DNA from 2 places in the Bacillus sp. 11C genome. Region 2 is predicted to be linked to the other one. Evidence: riboswitches for the same ligand, from Rfam matches in the RefSeq annotation. Region 2 holds a riboswitch; the other holds the start of a gene.
The links. A riboswitch is a leader RNA that binds a small molecule or an ion and turns the genes downstream of it on or off. The one in region 2 is predicted to bind S-adenosylmethionine.
Positions count from the first base shown of each region.

Region 1: linked by a shared signal. The riboswitch ahead of ACY3LV_RS15690 (bifunctional homocysteine S-methyltransferase/methylenetetrahydrofolate reductase) and the one ahead of mtnK (S-methyl-5-thioribose kinase) in region 2 are both predicted to bind S-adenosylmethionine.

Region 1 covers NZ_JBUPVZ010000011.1:119,959-124,323, forward strand. Annotated here, with positions in the region: gene ACY3LV_RS15680 (GNAT family N-acetyltransferase) at 1-511, opposite strand, end outside; gene ACY3LV_RS15685 (GNAT family N-acetyltransferase) at 517-966, opposite strand; gene ACY3LV_RS15690 (bifunctional homocysteine S-methyltransferase/methylenetetrahydrofolate reductase) at 1,051-2,889, opposite strand; SAM riboswitch class I at 2,980-3,097, opposite strand; gene ACY3LV_RS15695 (YajQ family cyclic di-GMP-binding protein) at 3,204-3,695, opposite strand; partial or broken gene ACY3LV_RS15700 (CvfB family protein) at 3,794-4,365, shown strand, end outside.
Region 2 covers NZ_JBUPVZ010000023.1:24,284-28,648, forward strand. Annotated here, with positions in the region: gene mtnA (S-methyl-5-thioribose-1-phosphate isomerase) at 1-680, opposite strand, end outside; gene mtnK (S-methyl-5-thioribose kinase) at 688-1,881, opposite strand; SAM riboswitch class I at 1,986-2,141, opposite strand; gene ACY3LV_RS20215 (carbon-nitrogen family hydrolase) at 2,225-3,004, opposite strand; gene mtnE (methionine-glutamine aminotransferase) at 3,099-4,292, shown strand; SAM riboswitch class I at 4,334-4,365, shown strand, end outside.

The sequences.
Region 1 (4,365 bases), on a different contig from region 2:
GGTTTGATCGATCTCCGCCAAAGGCTGCCAGGTCGGCAGCGGCTAATTCTTGAAAATCTTGTTCTCTAAAGGGTGCCAGTTCAGCATCAAGGTGATCTTGCTTTTCAATCGGTTGAAAACTGTGACAGCTGTACTTTCGGACTGAACCCGCCGTATGAAAACCTGTCTTTTCATAAAGCGGCAAACCTTCTTTTGTGGCGCAAAGCCTGATGGTGGTGCTTTCATCCGTTTGGCTGATACACGCGTTTACCATCCGGCGCCCGAGACCGAGCCGTTTGTATTCCTTATCCACGATGACGAGTCCGATAGAAGCAAGACGGCCAAACAAAAACAAGCCGATACAGGAGATGATGTCTCCGCGGACATTTTGATAACCGAAAAAGCGTCCTTGTTGGACAAGCATCTTCAGCTCTTGTTCGCCATAATCCGGCCACCCGGCTTGCCTGCAAAGCCGCAATAGGCCGGGAATATGTTCTTCATGAAGCTCAATCAGCTCATCCATTACCTTCACACAGTTCACCTGCTTGTTCCGAGTTTTTTGTACATGACGATATGTTTGCCAATGCCGGGAACTTCAAATGGTTCGCCAAGTTCCTTCCATTCAAGCTTTGCGTAGTAGCCTTTGACATGGTATCTTGCATTGCACCAGACCGCCTGCACGCCTCTCTCGTCCAGCTTCTCCTCCGCGTGTTTGATCAGCGCGCTGCCGGCTTTTTGTTCGCGATATCCTTCAAGCGTCGCCATGCCCCTCAGCTGATATGCGGCTGAGGCTGTTAATAATGGCTGATGTTGAGGGGAAAAAGAAGCGATGCTGATGAGCGTTCCTTCAAAAAATACACCGAGATGAAAAGCGCCTTCCGCATGGTCCTGTTCATATTTGCATTGTTCGATGGATTGATGGGGACGCAGGATGCGCTGCCGGATGTCGTATGTATCTTCTGCGGAAATGGTTTTAACTTCAAGCATGATGTTCCTCCTCTTAAAAAGTTTTCTATATCGTAACATGAATCCGATTAGAAAAGACTGCCTGATTGACTCAGGCAGCCATATTTAACGCAAATAAATATTTTGGCGTTGTTCGTCTTTTTGCTGAATATACGTGGTGAGCTCAGCGGTTAAGTCAGATCTGAGAAAAGGCGTAATCAAGTAGATGCCGTTAAACAGCTCGCATGCCGCATCCAGAAGGGAATGTGCAATTGCAAGGCCTTCCGCTTTTTGCTTCTCTTTATCCTCACCTGCAAGAGCCATTTTTTCGCGAATAGAGTCTGACAGCTTAATCCCGGGAATTTCATTGTGGATGAATTCAGCATTCCGGCTGCTTGTGAGCGGCATAATGCCGATATAGATCGGCGTCTTCAGATGCTTTGTTTCGTTATGGATATCGACAAGCTGCTGCTCGGAATAGACAGGCTGTGAAACAAAATAATCGGCGCCGCAATCTATTTTTTTCTCCAGCCGTTTTACCGCTTTATCCAGATGGCGGACGTTAGGATTAAATGCGGCGGCGACTGAGAAATTCGTTTTCTTGCCAAGGGGTTTTCCGGACAGGGACAGCCCTTCATTGAACTGTTTGATCAGTCTGATTAAATCAAAGGATGTTAAATCATAAACAGACGTCGCCCCCGGGAAGTCCCCGATTTTAGAAGGGTCGCCTGTGATAGCCAGCACGTCATTCAGCCCTAATGTATCAAGGCCCATTAAATGTGACTGCAAGCCAATAATGTTTCGGTCACGGCACGTAATGTGGACAAGGGAGCGCATATCGAGCTGCTGCTTCACAAGGGCGCCGCAGGCAACATTGCTGATCCGCGGGGTCGCCAAGGAATTATCAGCGAGCGTCAGGGCGTCGATTCCCGCTTCTTTTAATTCAGCAGCGGCGGACAAAAACTTGTCAAAACTCAATTTTTTCGGCGGATCCAGCTCTACGATGATGGAGCGTTTTTCCGCCGCGATCTCATTCAGGCCGGGCTCTGTCCGCTCATGATGAACAGAGATAAATTCTTTCGCCCGGGTTTTGACTTCTTTTTCCGTAATCGGAGCAAGCCCGCCAACCGCTTCCGCCATCGCGCGGATATGATTCGGCGTGGTGCCGCAGCAGCCGCCGATAATCCGCGCGCCTTGCTTGCGGAATTCTGACGCGCTGTTTTGAAAATACGTGTCGTCAGTTTCATAGACGAGCCGTCCCTCTTCAAGCGAAGGAAGACTGCTGTTCGGATAAACTGATAAGAACACGTCATCAAAAATCGGCACTTCGCTGAGCGCTTCAATCATATGATAAGGGCCGAGCCGGCAGTTAATGCCGACGATATCAGCCCCGAGATCCGCAATCGATCGCAATGCTTCAGAAAGAGATGTTCCGTCCTGCAGTACGCCTTGCTCATGCATAGAGACATTGAGCATAATTGGAAGTCCAGTCTCTTTGCGCGCGATTTTCAGCACTTCACGGGCTTCTTCCAAATCATAATATGTTTCTAACAGCAAGCCATCCGGCTCTTCATGCAGCAGCAGGTACAGCTGCTCGCGAAAACTGCGTTTGATTTCGTCAAGGCTGTACGCGTTTTTATTAAATGTGCGGATGCCGCCCATCGTCCCAAGGACGTACGCATCGCCTGCTGAAGCCCGCGCGATTCTTACTGCCTCTTGATTCATTTTTTTAATGTCATCCTCAAGCCCGTGTCTCGATAATTTAATATAATTGGCCCCGTACGTATTCGTTTGAATGATGTCGGCTCCCGCCTCAACGTACGCTTTATGTATGCGCTGAATTTCCTCCGGCTTCGAAATGTTGAGCTCCTCGAAACATCTGTCAATGCCATAGGAGTAGAGGAGCGTCCCCATGGCGCCGTCACCGATTAACACCTGTTTTTGCAAATCTTCTAAAAGTCCCATTGTCTGCCTCCTTTATTCACATTCAGCAAGGAAAAAAGAGAAATAAAAAAAGTCCTCTTAAGAAGAAGACTTTGTCAGTGATTTTGTCTCTTCTTATCTTCCAAGCTGTTCGAGCTTGCTGGATTTAGCACCTTGGTCATGGCTGATCGCCATTACACCGGTTGCTGAAGCTTCGTCGGGCCAGTCCCTCTGCTTCTCTTGATAAGAACGGATATGAAGTTTTCGTGTTCAGGAAATGCCAAAAGATTCCGGGTTTTTTCCCTTTCTCCAAATTTACCGAAAATAAAGACAATAATCAATAGGATTCAGAAAATTTATCTGAAATTTATAAATTGAACGTCAATCGGCAGATCTGCATCCCGCACAGCTGAGATAATCTGCTGCAGGTCATCCTTGTTTTTTCCGGTGACGCGCACTTGATCATCCTGCACTTGAGACTTTACTTTCAGTCCGGAGTTTTTGATGATCATATTGACTTTTTTGGCATTATCTTTGTCAATGCCTTGAACAAGCTTTGCGCGCTGGCGCACCGTTCCGCCGGACGCGTTTTCAACCTTGCCGTAATCAATGTTTTTTGTCGGCACGTTTCGTTTAATCAATTTACTGACCAGCACATCTTTCAGCTGGCTTAATTTGAATTCGTCATCGGAAACGAGGACAAGCTCCTCTTTATCTAAAGAAATGTCGCTTTTGCTTCCTTTAAAGTCATAGCGTGTGCTGATTTCCTTCAATGCGATTTGGATCGCGTTTTGCACCTCAGGCAATTCCACCTTGGATACTATATCAAATGAACTTTCTTTTGCCATATGAAAACCTCCATAACATTTAACTTATGTGTTGATTATAGTAGAATAAAGAGAAACTTCCAACAGAACAAAGAATCAATTTGTGATGATTGGAAAAAATGTTAACAGCATCCGCAGAAAAATAAGCGGAACAGGAAGGACGATAGCATGAGACCAGGGCAGCAATTAACCTTGAGTATAGATCACCAAACGGACTTCGGTTACTTTTTAACCGACGGAGAAGACACGATTCTCTTACATAACAGTGAAATAACTGAGGATATCGAGGACAGAGACGAAGTAGAGGTTTTTATATACGTCGATCAGCAGGAAAGGCTTGCGGCCACGATGAGAATACCTGTCATCAGCGCGGATGAGTACGGCTGGGTCGAAGTGGTGGATAAAGTGGAAGATATGGGAGTATTCGTTGATGTCGGTTTATCTAAGGACGCGCTTGTTGCAACTGAGCATTTGCCGCCATACGAAGATGTCTGGCCGCAAAAAGGCGACAAGCTCTACTGTATGCTGAAAGTGACGAACCGGGGGCGCATGTTTGCCAAACCAGCGCCGGAAGACATCATCAGCGAACTGTTTACCGATGCCTCAGAGGATCTGATGAATAAAGAGCTGACAGGTACGGTGTATAGACTGATCGCAACAGGTTCATTCATTATCACGGACGACGGTATCC
Region 2 (4,365 bases):
ATCGTGTGGGCGGCCATGCTGTCTGTGATCAAAGTGACATCAATGCCCCCCTGCATCAGCTCCCACGCAGTAAGTCGTGAACCTTGAAGGACGGGCCTTGTTTCACAAGCGTAAATATGCAGTCCCAAATCCTTTTGTTTGGCCAAGTAAAATGGAGCTAGTGCCGTTCCATAGCGGCTTGTCGCGATAGAACCGGCATTGCAGATCGTCATAATCCGGTCGCCTTTTTTGAAAAGCTGCAGGGCGTTTTGACCGATCATCCGGCACGTTTCCTCATCCTCGACCTGAATTTGAATCGCTTCATGGACAAGGTTTGTTTTTGCTTCATTTACGGAGATGGCGTTTTCGATCGAATGGCTCAGTCTCTCAAGGGCCCAAGATAAATTAATGGCGGTAGGCCGTGAGCTGTTTAAATACTGTTTGATGTCACACAGTCTGCGGCGGAATTCCGTGACATCACCTGTTTCAATGTCTTTTGCAGCAAGCGCAAGTCCAAAGGCAGCCGTAATGCCGATGGCGGGAGCGCCTCTTACTTTGAGCGTGACAATGGCGTTAAATACATCCTCTTTCGTCGTCAGCTCCACATATTCCGTCACCTCAGGAAGCTTTTGCTGATTTAAAATGGTAATGGCTGTTTCTTTCCACTCAACAGAACGCGGAACAGCAAATGAATGGGGCATAAATAGATCATTCCTTTACAAGTAACTTAAATAATTCAATAACATCTGTGATCGTTTTGAATTCCGAACGCTTTTCGATAAAGGCTGTGCCGGTTTCGAGCGCCAGACGTTTTCTGCCGATTCGTTTATCAAACGGCACGATCGTTTCCAGATCAGCCACATGGGCAAGGCCAATCGCGCGGCGTATCAGCTCGCAGCCTGCAAATCCGATCGCCTCTTCAAAAATATGACTGAGGGTGTCAGTAAGGTAACCGTCGATGTTGGCGTAAACATCCAGACTGTCCCTCTCCCAGGCTTCAGTGAATGTCTCTTGAAATGCTTCCCAGACCTGCTCGACATGGTGATATAATGGCTCTCTGTCATCACCGTCACGGCCGAGTGCGTTCAAAAATAAGTTGGAGATAAATTGGCCTATATCAAATCCGATCGGTCCGTAAAAAGCAAATTCAGGATCAATCACCTTTGTTTCAAGTTCGCTGGCGAAAATGCTTCCTGTGTGCAAATCACCGTGAATCAGCGTTTCTGCTGATGTTAAAAAACACTTTTTCAGTTTAGCGGCTTCGATTTTGACGTTGTCATTATTCCAGAGCTTTTCGACAAAAGGACGAAGCTCTTCTTCAAAATCATTTGTGTCATGGTCAAAGAAAGGATCTGTAAAAACAAGTCTTTCCGTAATGTCGCACAGCTCCGGGTTTGTAAACTGCTTAACAAGCTGTTTTTTTACCTTAGGTTCAAGCGCGTAATCTGAAGAATAGAAAAGGGTCTTTCCTAAAAATTCACCGATGTGCTGTGACAGGCGCGGATAGTTTTCGCCCTCAATGAGTCCTTTTCTTGCGATTTTTAAGTGAGAAAGATCCTCCATGACAGTAACTGCCATTTCTGTATCGGAATAAAACACTCTTGGAACCAGATGAGGGACATGCTCGCCTTGGCGGATGAGAGCGCTGCTTTCGATTCTGGCTCGATCGATTGTCAGCGGCCAGCTTTCTCCGACAACTTTTGCATAAGGAACCGCCTGTTTAATAATCAAAGCTCTGTCATGTTTTTGATCATAAATATGAAAAACGTAATTTAAGTTGCCGTCTCCGATCTCCTGGCATGTCAGCGTGCTTTTGCTTGGAAATAAGCCAAGCTTCACCGCAAGTGCCACAGCGGAGCTTTCATTTAACGTTTCGTATAAAGGTGTTTTTGTGACTGCCATTGTCATAACCTCCAATTATGTAATCTCTTGATATGTTTTCAGCTGAATGGCCGTAAAAAAGCCTCCTTCTCAGAGAGAAGGAGGCTTAACATATATGTCCGCCTCTCTTATCTCTCAGATCAGATCTGAAGGAATTAGCACCGTGCCTTATGAGACGAGCGTCTCGGCGCGAAAAAGATGCGCCCCATTTCACAATGGAATTACGGTCGGTTGCTGTTGGGGTCAAAAGGCCAAATCCCTCGCCCAACTCTCGATAAGAGAATATATTGATTTGTTGAACAATTCTAATTTATCAGTTGATGAACATAGTAACAGGTGTTTTAGTAAGTTGTCAATCTATTTTTTAATATAAATCTTTTCTGATATCATCGAAAACAGGAATGTTTTCCCGCACCTTAACGCTTTCCTGAAGGTCGATTTCCGCTCGGACAACGCCTTCTTCCCGGCCGCCTTCAGCTAGGACGCGCCCCCACGGATCAATAATCAGGCTATGCCCGGCAAATTCATTATTTGGATTTGAACCGGTGCAATTGCAGGCAGCGATAAAGCATTGATTTTCAATGGCCCGCGCAATAAGCAGGCTTTTCCAATGATCAAGGCGGGGAAGAGGCCATTCCGCAGAAATAAACAGCACGTTGGCACCTTTTGTCGTATGTTTTCTGATCCACTCCGGAAAACGGATATCGTAACAGATCAATCCTGAGCTTTTGACGCCATCAAGCTCAAAGTATCCGTCTTCGGAGCCGGCTGATAAATACACATGCTCATCCATCAGCTGAAAAAGATGGGCTTTCCTGTACTCTTTAATGATTTGTCCTTCCTTATCCGCGATGTACATTGTATTATAAACATCAGAATCCTTTCTGACAGCAACCGATCCGGCGATAATATGAACGCCATGTTTTTTTGCCGTATTCTTCAGCCAGCTCTGAGCAGAACGTCCGTCTTCATCAGCGAGCTCATCAAGGTTGGCCAGGTCATATCCGGTTGTCCATAGTTCAGGAAGAACAAGAACATCAGCATGTTTGCTTTCTTTTTCGATGGAGAATTCAGCCTTTTTTATATTTTCTGAAGGTTTTCCGTATGAAATATCAAATTGAAGACAAGATATCGTCCATTTCATCTTTTTATCACTCCACATTTTTCTTTACTTTTTTTATTTAACCATATATGATGATGGACTATCATTTCAAGATTTTTTTAGAAGGTGAGAATAGATGAAATTTGAACAATCTGATGTATTGAAGGAGCTGCCTCAACAATTCTTCGCTTCTTTGGTGCAGCAAGTGAACCGAAAGCTCGCAGAAGGACACGACGTCATCAATCTCGGACAGGGAAATCCGGATCAGCCGACTCCGGAACATATCGTCGAGGAAATGAAACGGGCTGTTGCTGATCCTGAAAATCATAAATACTCGTCTTTTCGCGGCTCATACAGTCTGAAATCAGCAGCGGCAGCATTTTATAAAAGAGAATACGGCATTGATCTTGACCCGGAAACTGAAGTCGCTGTATTATTCGGCGGGAAAGCCGGTCTGGTTGAGCTCCCGCAATGCTTGCTGAATCCCGGAGATACGATTTTAGTTCCAGATCCGGGCTATCCTGATTACTGGTCAGGTGTGGCACTCGCGAAAGCGAAGATGGAAATGATGCCGCTCATAGAGGACAGAGCGTTTCTTCCTGATTACAGCAGCATCGCCGCTGAAGTGAGGGAACAGGCGAAATTAATGTATTTGAATTATCCGAATAATCCGACCGGAGCCGTTGCTACCCCTGACTTCTTTGAAGAAACCGTGAGTTTTGCGAAAGAAAGCGGGGTCTGTGTCGTTCACGATTTTGCTTACGGCGCTGTAGGATTTGACGGCGGAAAGCCTTTAAGTTTTTTGCAAACTGAAGGTGCCAAGGATATCGGCATTGAAATTTACACGCTGTCAAAAACGTATAATATGGCAGGGTGGCGGGTCGGCTTTGCCGTTGGAAACGCTTCGGTCATTGAAGCGATCAATCTGTATCAAGACCATATGTTTGTCAGTCTTTTCAGAGCGACTCAGGAGGCTGCAGCGGCGGCACTGTTAGCTGATCAGACGTGTGTGGCGGAGCAAAATGCCCGATATGAAAGCAGGCGAAACGTTTGGATCGCGTCATGCCGGAAAATCGGCTGGGATGTGACAGCTCCGGCAGGTTCATTTTTTGCATGGCTGCCTGTGCCTGAAGGCTATACTTCCGAGCAGTTCTCAAACCTTTTGCTGGAAAAAGCGAATGTGGCGGTTGCAGCCGGAAACGGCTTCGGTGAATATGGCGAGGGCTACGTCCGAGTCGGGCTGCTGACAAGTGAAGAAAGACTGAAGGAAGCCGCTTATCGAATTGGGAAACTGAACCTGTTTACCCAAAAAAGCATTGACAAGACCTGATAACGATGGGATAATTCGAAATAATTTATAAAATCTATATTTTCTTATCAAGAGCAGGCAGAGGGACGAGCCC